2 regions of the Agromyces sp. Marseille-Q5079 genome follow, and region 2 is predicted to be linked to the other one. Evidence: predicted binding sites of a transcription regulator. Region 2 holds the regulator's gene; the other holds the start of a gene.

Region 1 (4,187 bases), on a different contig from region 2:
ATCCCGCTCGCGGTCGCACCGCGCAAGTTCGACATGCCCCTCGACACCGGTGAACTGCGCACCGTGCCCACCGGGCAACTGCTCATCGTGCACCGGCCCGAGACGTACGACGAGCCGATCGACCTCGTCGAGGAGGAGACCCAGCGCCGCGTGTACAGCTGGGTCGGCGCCGTCCTCGGCGTGCTCGGCGCCGCGGCGTCGCTGTTCGTCGGCTGGATGCTGCCGCTGTCGATCGCGGCGATCATCTTCGGCGTGTTCGGGCTCCGCCGGGAGGAGCACGGCCGCACGCTCGCGTTCGTCGCCATCGGCACGGGCGTCGGCGGCCTGGTCTTCTCCGCCGTGTGGATCGGCTACTACGCCATCGTCTACGGCGCGCTCGAGACCTGAGCCGCGCCGCGAGGCAGCCGCTCCACGAGGAGCGCCACGTGTCGGCCCTCCTCCCTGGTCATGACGAGCGTCGCGGATGCCGCGCCCTGCAGCTTGAGCCTCGTGCGGAGCGCCGCGGGATCGACGTCGGTGCCGCGCTTCTTGATCTCGAGCGTGCCGATGCCACGTGCGCGCAGCGCCTGCCGGAGCTGGCGTTCGTCGACCGGCAGGCGTTCGACCACGCGGAAGCCCTGGGCGAACGGCGAGTCGAAGGCGGTGTCCGCCGTGAGGTACGCGATGCCCTTCGACAGCATCCAGGCGCCGTGGGATCGGGCGAGGTCCCCGATGAGCCTGGCGCGGATGACGGCGCCGTCGGGTTCGTACAGGAAATCGCCGAGGGGACCGACGGGCGCATCCTCGCTGTCGGCCGGGGCGGTGATCTCATCGGCGCCGTGATCGCCGATCACGAGGGCCGCGCGACCCACGCCCGGCCGTGCGACGGCCCCGAACCAGACGCCGAGCTCGACGACGTCGCCGCCCACCGAGACCCACTGGGCCTCGGCGCCCGCAGGGATCACCTCGCGGTCGGTGCCGGGCCCGAGCTTGACGCCGACGGCCATGCGGTCGGCCAGGCCGAACGCGAAGTCGAGGCTCGGCGTGTAGTCCGCGGCATCCGCGAGTCGTCGGGTGCGCCCGCCGCTGGTGACGCGGCGGGCGGGGTCGAGCCACGCGCCGCCGATGCCGCCCAGGTGCACGTCTTCAGCGCGCTCGTGCAGCACGCGCGCCTTCTCGAAGGGCGTGAGGTTGAACGCGGCGACGGCCGCGGTGACCTCGTCGGCCTCGGCCGCGGTCACCTCGAGGTCGACGGCGGCCAGCGCGAGCGAGTCTCCGCCGATGCCGCAGCCGAGGTCGGCGACATGGCCGATGCCGGCCCGCGCGAAGCGGCCGGCGTGCAGCGCGGCGACCCGGAGTCGGGTGGCCTGCTCGAGCCCGGCCTCGGTGAAGAGCATGCGCGCGGCGAAGTCGCCGAACTTGGCACGCGCCTTCGCGCGCAGCTTCGACTGCGTGAGCACGGCGGCCACGAGCGAGGGGGAGTGGCCCTGACGCCTGAGGTCGGACACCGCCCCGACGATGTCGGTCTTCGCCTGCCACTCGGGCAGGGAGTCGAGGAGCCGCAGGCCCTCGGGGGAGAGCAGTTCGACGAGCTCGGCGCGGTCCACCCGGCCACGCTAGCACCCTGCTCCGACGTGTTGGCACTCACGTTGCATGAGTGCCAAATCGCGCCTAGACTCGATTTAGCACTCTCGCTCCGAGGGTGCTAACCAGTCTTCATTGAGAAAGAGGTCAACCGTGTCGGTTTCCATCAAGCCGCTCGAGGATCGCATCGTCATCAAGCAGGTCGAGGCCGAGCAGACCACCGCATCGGGTCTGGTCATCCCCGACACGGCGAAGGAGAAGCCCCAGGAGGGCGAGGTCATCGCCGTGGGCCCCGGTCGCATCGACGACAACGGCAACCGCGTTCCGCTCGACGTCGCCGTCGGCGACAAGGTGATCTACTCCAAGTACGGCGGCACCGAGGTCAAGTTCGGCGGCGAGGACCTCCTCGTGCTGTCGGCCCGCGACGTGCTCGCGGTCGTCGTCCGCTAGTCGACACGCACCTTCCGAGGCCCGGATGCCCCTTGCGGCATCCGGGCCTCGTCGTGTCCGGGCAGGCCTTCGACCGGCCCGTCCTTCGGCCGGATCTCGACGATGAACGGCAGGCGGCACGGCATCCCCCGTCGTGGGCCGGGCGTACTGTTGGCGAGTGACATCCGGCTCCGACACCCAGGTCTCCACCGCACCCGCCCGCGGCGAGCTCAGCCGATCCGGCCTCGCCTTCGCGATCGGGTCCTACCTGCTGTGGGGCTTCCTCCCGCTGTACTTCCTCGCCCTCGCCCCATCGGGCCCGTTCGAGATCGTGGGCTGGCGGGTGACGCTCTCGCTGGTCTTCTGCGCGGTCCTCATCACGGTGACCCGGGCCTGGCGGCCGTTCGTCGTGCTCGTCCGCGATCGGCGCATCCTCTTCACCATGGGCCTCGCGGGCGTGCTCATCTACGTGAACTGGCAGACCTACGTCTACGCGGCGGTGTCGGGGCAGGTCGTCGAGGCCTCGCTCGGGTACTTCATCAACCCGATCGTCACCGTCTTCCTCGGGGTGCTCGTGATGCGGGAGCGCCTGAACGCCACCCAGTGGGTCGCGGTCGGCATCTCCATCGTCGCGGTCGTCGTGCTCGCCGTCGGGTACGGCCAGCTCCCGTGGATCGCCCTCGTGCTGGCGTTCTCGTTCGGGTTCTACGGCCTGATCAAGAAGCGCGTGGGCCCGAAGGTCGACGCCCTGTCGGGGCTGACGCTCGAGACGGCATGGCTGACCCCGCTCGCGATCGTGCAGCTCGTGATCGTGAGCACCACCACCGGACTCACCATCGGCACCGTGAGCACCTGGCACACCGTGCTGCTGCTGCTCGCCGGCGCGGTCACCGCGGTGCCGCTGCTGCTGTTCGCGGCGGCCTCGCGAAGGCTGCCGCTGATCTACATGGGCTTCATCCAGTACTTCGCCCCGTTCATCCAGTTCCTGGTCGGGGTCGTGGTGCTCCAGGAGCCCATGCCGCCCGAACGCTGGGTTGGGTTCGGGCTCGTATGGCTCGCCCTGCTCGTGCTCACGTTCGACCTCGTGCGCGGTGCGCGAGCGGCACGTCGGCAGGTCGTCGAACTCACCTGATCGTCGCGCCCTGCGAGCGGATGCCGCGACCGCCCGGTCGTGTCCCGTCGCCGTCTCGCCCCCCGAACCGGGGTGGACGATCCGGGGCCCAGATGGTGGAATCGTGCGCGAAAGGGGGCTCTGGCGCCCGGAATGTGACGGATGGGTAACACTTCGTACAGTGTTATCGGGTTGTGACCGGGATTCCTTTGCGAAGCGCCACTCGCCGAATACTGTGACAGAACGGCGTGCCTCAGCCCGCCGGTTTGGATCATTTCCTTCAGTCCCAAGGAGCAACATGAGCGTATTCGGCAAGTCCCGACCGGCTCGTTCGCGCGGCAAGGTCTGGACGGGCGTCGCGATCACCGCTACGAGCGCCCTCCTCCTCTCCGCTTGCGCGAGCGGAGATGCCGATTCCGGGTCCAGCGAGAGCGCGGGTCCCCGCGACGAGCTGGCCCTCACCATCGGTACGGCCCTGCCGCAGACCGGCAACCTCGCCTTCCTCGGCCCGCCCGAAGAGGCCGGCGTCGCCTACGCCACGTCGCAGATCAACGAGGTCGCCGACACGACCGGCCTCTCGCTCGACGTCGTCTACGGCGACTCCGGCGACACCGACAACAAGGCGTACGAGACCGAGATCCCGCGTCTGCTGGGTGAAGACGTCTCCGCCGTCATCGGCGCCGCCTCGTCCGGCACGTCGCTGCAGTTCATCGACCAGGTCGTCGGTGCGGGTGTCATCCAGTTCTCCCCGGCGAACACGTCCGACGCCTTCACGACGTACGACGACAACGGGCTGTACTTCCGTACCGCTCCGTCCGACGTGCTCCAGGGCGAGGTCCTCGGCAACCTGATCGCCGAAGACGGCAACCAGACGCTCGGGCTCCTCGTGCTGAACGACTCGTACGGCACCGGCCTGGCGAAGTACGTCACCGAGGCCTTCGAGGCCGCCGGTGGCGAGGTCGTCGCGGCGCCCACCTACAACACGGGTGACACGACGTTCGACGCGCAGATCAGCGAGATCCTCGCCGCCGACCCCGACGCGATCGCCCTGGTCACGTTCGACGAGGTGTCGACCATCCTGCCG
Region 2 (4,187 bases):
ATCTCACGCGCGGCGATGCGCTCGAAGATGGTCGGCTCGGCCTCGGCTTCGGTCATCCCCCCATCGTACCGACGGATGCCTCACCACCGCCCGAGTTCGGCGTTCAGCACGGCGATCGCCGCCGGGCCGGCCGTCGAGGTGCGGAGCACCGACGCGCCCAGTCGCACGGTCTCGGCCCCGGATGCGACGAGGCGCTCGATCTCGGCCGGCGAGATGCCGCCCTCGGGACCGACCACGAGCACGAGGTCGCGGCCGTCATGACGGATGCCGGTGAGCGGCGCCTGCGCGGTGGGCTCGAGGAGCAGCACGCGGGCGCCCTCGACGAGCGCCGCCAGCCCGGCTGTCGAGGTGAGCGGCGCGACCTCCGGCATCCAGGGTCGGATGGACTGCTTCGTCGCCTCGCGCACGATGGCGGCCCAGCGGGCGCGCCCCTTCTCGGCCTTCGCGCCCTCCCAGCGGGAGACGGAGCGCCCGGCCGACCACGGCACGATCGCGTCGACGCCGAGTTCGGTCGCGGCCTGCACGGCGAGCTCGTCGCGATCGCCCTTGGCGAGGGCCTGGACGAGCGTGATGCGCGGACTCGGGGCCGGCGTGCGCTCGACGGCGACGACCTCGAGCACGAGCTCGCGCGGGGCCGTCTCGAGGACCGTGCACTGGGCGAGGACGCCGCGTCCGTCGCCGATCGCCACCTGCTCCCCGGCGCGGAGCCTCGACACCGTCACGGCGTGCCGGGCCTCGTCGCCGGTGAGGCGGAGCTCGTCACCGGTCGTCGCGGCGGCGAGGTCGAGGGTCTCGTCGAGGTACAGGTGGCTCATCGGGGTCGCCTAGCCGAGGAACCGGTCGCGCAGGCGCGCGAACAGGCCCTGCTGGAAGTGGCTGAGCGCGGGCGCAGGCGCCTTCTTCGAGGCGGCGAACTGCTGGATGAGCTCCCGCTCCTTCGAGGAGAGCTTGGTGGGCGTCACGATCTGCACGCCGACCTTGAGGTCGCCTCGGCCGCTGCCGCGGAGCTTGGTGACCCCGCGGTCCTTGACGGTCAGGATCTCGCCGCTCTGCAGCCCGGAGCGGATCTCGACCTCGACGTCGCCGTCGAGCGCCTCGATCTTCGCCGTCGTGCCGAGGATCGCGTCGGTCATCGACACCTCGAGCGTCGCGAGCAGGTCGTCGCCGTTGCGGCTGAACACGTCGTGGTTCTTGACCTTGATCTCGAGGTAGAGGTCGCCGTTGGGACCGCCGGCCGGGCCGGCTTCGCCCGAGCCGGGCATCTGCAGGCGAACGCCGGTGTCGACGCCCGCCGGGATGTCGACGGGAACCGTGCGGCGCGCGCGAACCCGGCCCTGGCCCTGGCAGGTCACGCAGGGCGTGGCGATGACCGTGCCGTACCCGCGGCAGGTGCCGCAGGGGCTCGAGGTCATGACGTTGCCGAGCAGCGAGCGCACCGCGCGCTGGATCGACCCGGTGCCGTGGCACATGTCGCACGTGACGGGCGACGTGCCGGGCTGGCAGCAGGACCCGTGGCAGGTCTGGCAGAGGACGGCCGTGTCGACCTCGATCTCGCGGTGCGTGCCGAACACGACCTCGTCGAGGCCGACCTCGACCCGGATGAGCGCGTCCTGGCCGCGTTCGCGGCGCGACCGCGGCCCGCGCGTCTGCTGGCCGGCCCCGAAGAACGTCTCGAAGATGTCGCCGAACCCGCCGAAGTTCTGTCCGCCGCCGAAGCCGCCCTGGTCGCCGAGGTCGTACTGCTGGCGCTGCTTCGGGTCGGAGAGGACGTCGTACGCGTGCGTGACCGACTTGAACCGCTCGGATGCCTCGGCACCGGGGTTCACGTCGGGATGCAGCTCTCGGGCGAGACGGCGGTAGGCCTTCTTGATCTCGTCGGGGGTGGCGTCGCGCGCGACGCCGAGGGCCTCGTAGTGGTCTGCCACGGAGGGCGTGTCCTTTCGATTGCGGAAGAGCCGGTAGGGGCCGGCCTGCTCAGTTCTCGCCGAGCGTGCGGGAGAGGTAGCGGGCGACCGCGCGAACGGCCGCGATGCTGTGCGAGTAGTCCATGCGCGTCGGACCGACGACCCCCAGGCGGGAGACGTCGCGGCCCGGGATCTCGAAGGCGCTCGAGAGCACGGAGGCCTCGCCGAGGCCGAACGACGCGTTCTCGCGCCCGATGCGCACGGCCACGGGATGCTCGTCGGCCGCCATCTCGCCGAAGAGCCGGAGCAGGACGACCTGCTCCTCGATGGCCTCGATGACGCCGAGGATCGACCCGGCGAAGTCCTGCTCGGTGCGCACGAGGTTCGCGGCGCCCGCGACGACGAGGCGATCCTGCCGCTGCGCGCGCGCCTGGTCGGCGAAGGTCGCCGCGAGCGTGCCGAGCACCTCGGCGTCGGCGGGCGCGACGTCGTCGAACGTGCCCGAGAGCGCCACCGCGGCATCCGCCATGGCCCGACCGCCGACGATCTCGTTGAGCCGCGCTCTGAGCCCGCCGAGCTTGTCGTCGTCGATCGGATGCGGCAGCTCGGCGACTCGCTGCTCGACCTGGCCGGAATCGGTGATGAGGATGCAGAGCACCCGATCGGGCGCGAGGGAGACGAGTTCGACGTGGCGCACCCGCGCGCTGCCGAAGCTCGGGTACTGCACGACCGCGAGCTGCTTGGTGAGCTGGGACACGAGCCGGACCGTGCGGGCGAGCAGCTCGTCGAGGTCGGCGGACTCGCCGAGGAACGTCTCGATCGCGTGCCGCTGCGCGCGCGTCATGGGGCGGACGTCGGTGAGCTGGTCGACGAAGACGCGGTACCCCTTGTCGGTGGGGATGCGCCCCGACGAGGTGTGCGGCGCGGCGATCAGCTCCTCCTCCTCGAGGAGGGCCATGTCGTTGCGGATCGTCGCCGCCGACACGCCGAACGCGTGCCGCTCGACGATCGCCTTCGAGCCGACGGGCTCGCGGGACGCGACGTAGTCCTGCACGATCGCCCTGAGGACGGCGAGGCTGCGTTCGGAGACCATGTTCCTCGCTTTCGCCGACCATTTAGCACTCGTTCACTGCGAGTGCCAATCATACCGCGCAACTCAGGGTAAACCCCATTGCCGACACTCAGGCCCGACGCTACCGTGGGCGTGATCCGCGCGTCACCACGGCTGCGCACTCCCCTCCCGCAGCAGCGGTTCACCAAACCCCGAACCTCGAAAGGCACGCTCATGTCAGACCCCAACGCAGGTCCCTCCGATCCGAACCTCCCGCCGACGCCGCCCCAGCAGGCCGCACCCGCCGCACCGCTCTCGCGCGAGCAGGACGTGCAGTGGGGCTCCTTCGCCCACCTCGGCGGGATCCTCGGCTTCCTGCCGTCGCTGATCATCTGGCTGGTCTTCAAGGATCGCGGCCGGTTCACCGACACCGAGGCGAAGGAGGCGCTGAACTTCCAGATCACGCTGGTCTTCGCGCAGATCGCGCTCTTCATCGTCACGACGATCCTCACGGTCATCACCCTCGGCCTGCTCAGCCCGTTCGGGCTGCTCTCGTGGGCCATCTGGATCGTCGGCGTGATCTTCTCGATCATCGCGTTCCTCCAGACGAAGGACGGCAACCACTACCGCTACCCGTTCGCCATCCGCCTCATCAAGTAGGCGCGCCCGCGATTCGCCCGTCGCGGGAGCGTCACCCTCCCGCGACGGGCGTCGCTGTGCCACCATGGTGGCGTCCGCAGTCCCGCGCTCCGGCGCCCCGAACCAGGAGTCCACGATGTCCGACCTGCCCCCTCCTCCCCCGCCGCAGAACCCCTACGAGCAGAGCCCGCAGCTCAGCCCGAACGACGAGAAGCTCTGGGCCACGCTCGTGAACATCGGCGGGATCTTCTTCGGATTCATCCCCGCGCTCCTCGGCTACCTGATCCTGAAGGACAAGGGACCGTTCGTCCGGGCCCACACCGCCACGGCCCTGAACTTCCAGATCACCATGACGATCGCCTCGATCATCGCCGCGATCCTGTGGGTCATCGTCGTCGGCATCCTGCTGAGCATCGCCGTCGCGGTCGTCGTGGTCGTCTTCTCGATCATCGCCGCGGTCAAGGCCAACCAGGGCCAGCCCTACACGTACCCGCTCTCGATCAAGTTCGTGAGCTGATCGGGGTCAGTCCTCGAGCAGGCGCCTGACCACGGCGTCCGCGAGCAGCCGCCCTCGCCGAGTGAGCGTCAATCCG

The links. The regulator HrcA, encoded in region 2, represses chaperone genes, less so after heat shock. The targets are predictions, from matches to a motif close to TTNGCACTCGNNNNNNNCGAGTGCNAA.
Region 1: the regulator HrcA is predicted to act here: its motif matches at 1,617-1,643, upstream of groES (co-chaperone GroES).

The regions. Positions count from the first base shown of each region.
Region 1 covers NZ_JBPEJF010000001.1:162,669-166,855, reverse strand. Annotated here, with positions in the region: gene ACR3IO_RS00740 (DUF4190 domain-containing protein) at 1-387, shown strand, start outside; gene ACR3IO_RS00735 (THUMP-like domain-containing protein) at 366-1,586, opposite strand; gene groES (co-chaperone GroES) at 1,717-2,013, shown strand; gene rarD (EamA family transporter RarD) at 2,171-3,124, shown strand; gene ACR3IO_RS00720 (ABC transporter substrate-binding protein) at 3,402-4,187, shown strand, end outside.
Region 2 covers NZ_JBPEJF010000008.1:28,003-32,189, forward strand. Annotated here, with positions in the region: gene ACR3IO_RS16030 (HIT domain-containing protein) at 1-56, opposite strand, end outside; gene ACR3IO_RS16035 (16S rRNA (uracil(1498)-N(3))-methyltransferase) at 81-815, opposite strand; gene dnaJ (molecular chaperone DnaJ) at 825-1,925, opposite strand; gene hrcA (heat-inducible transcriptional repressor HrcA) at 1,975-2,997, opposite strand; gene ACR3IO_RS16050 (DUF4870 domain-containing protein) at 3,190-3,615, shown strand; gene ACR3IO_RS16055 (DUF4870 domain-containing protein) at 3,731-4,111, shown strand; gene hemW (radical SAM family heme chaperone HemW) at 4,118-4,187, opposite strand, start outside.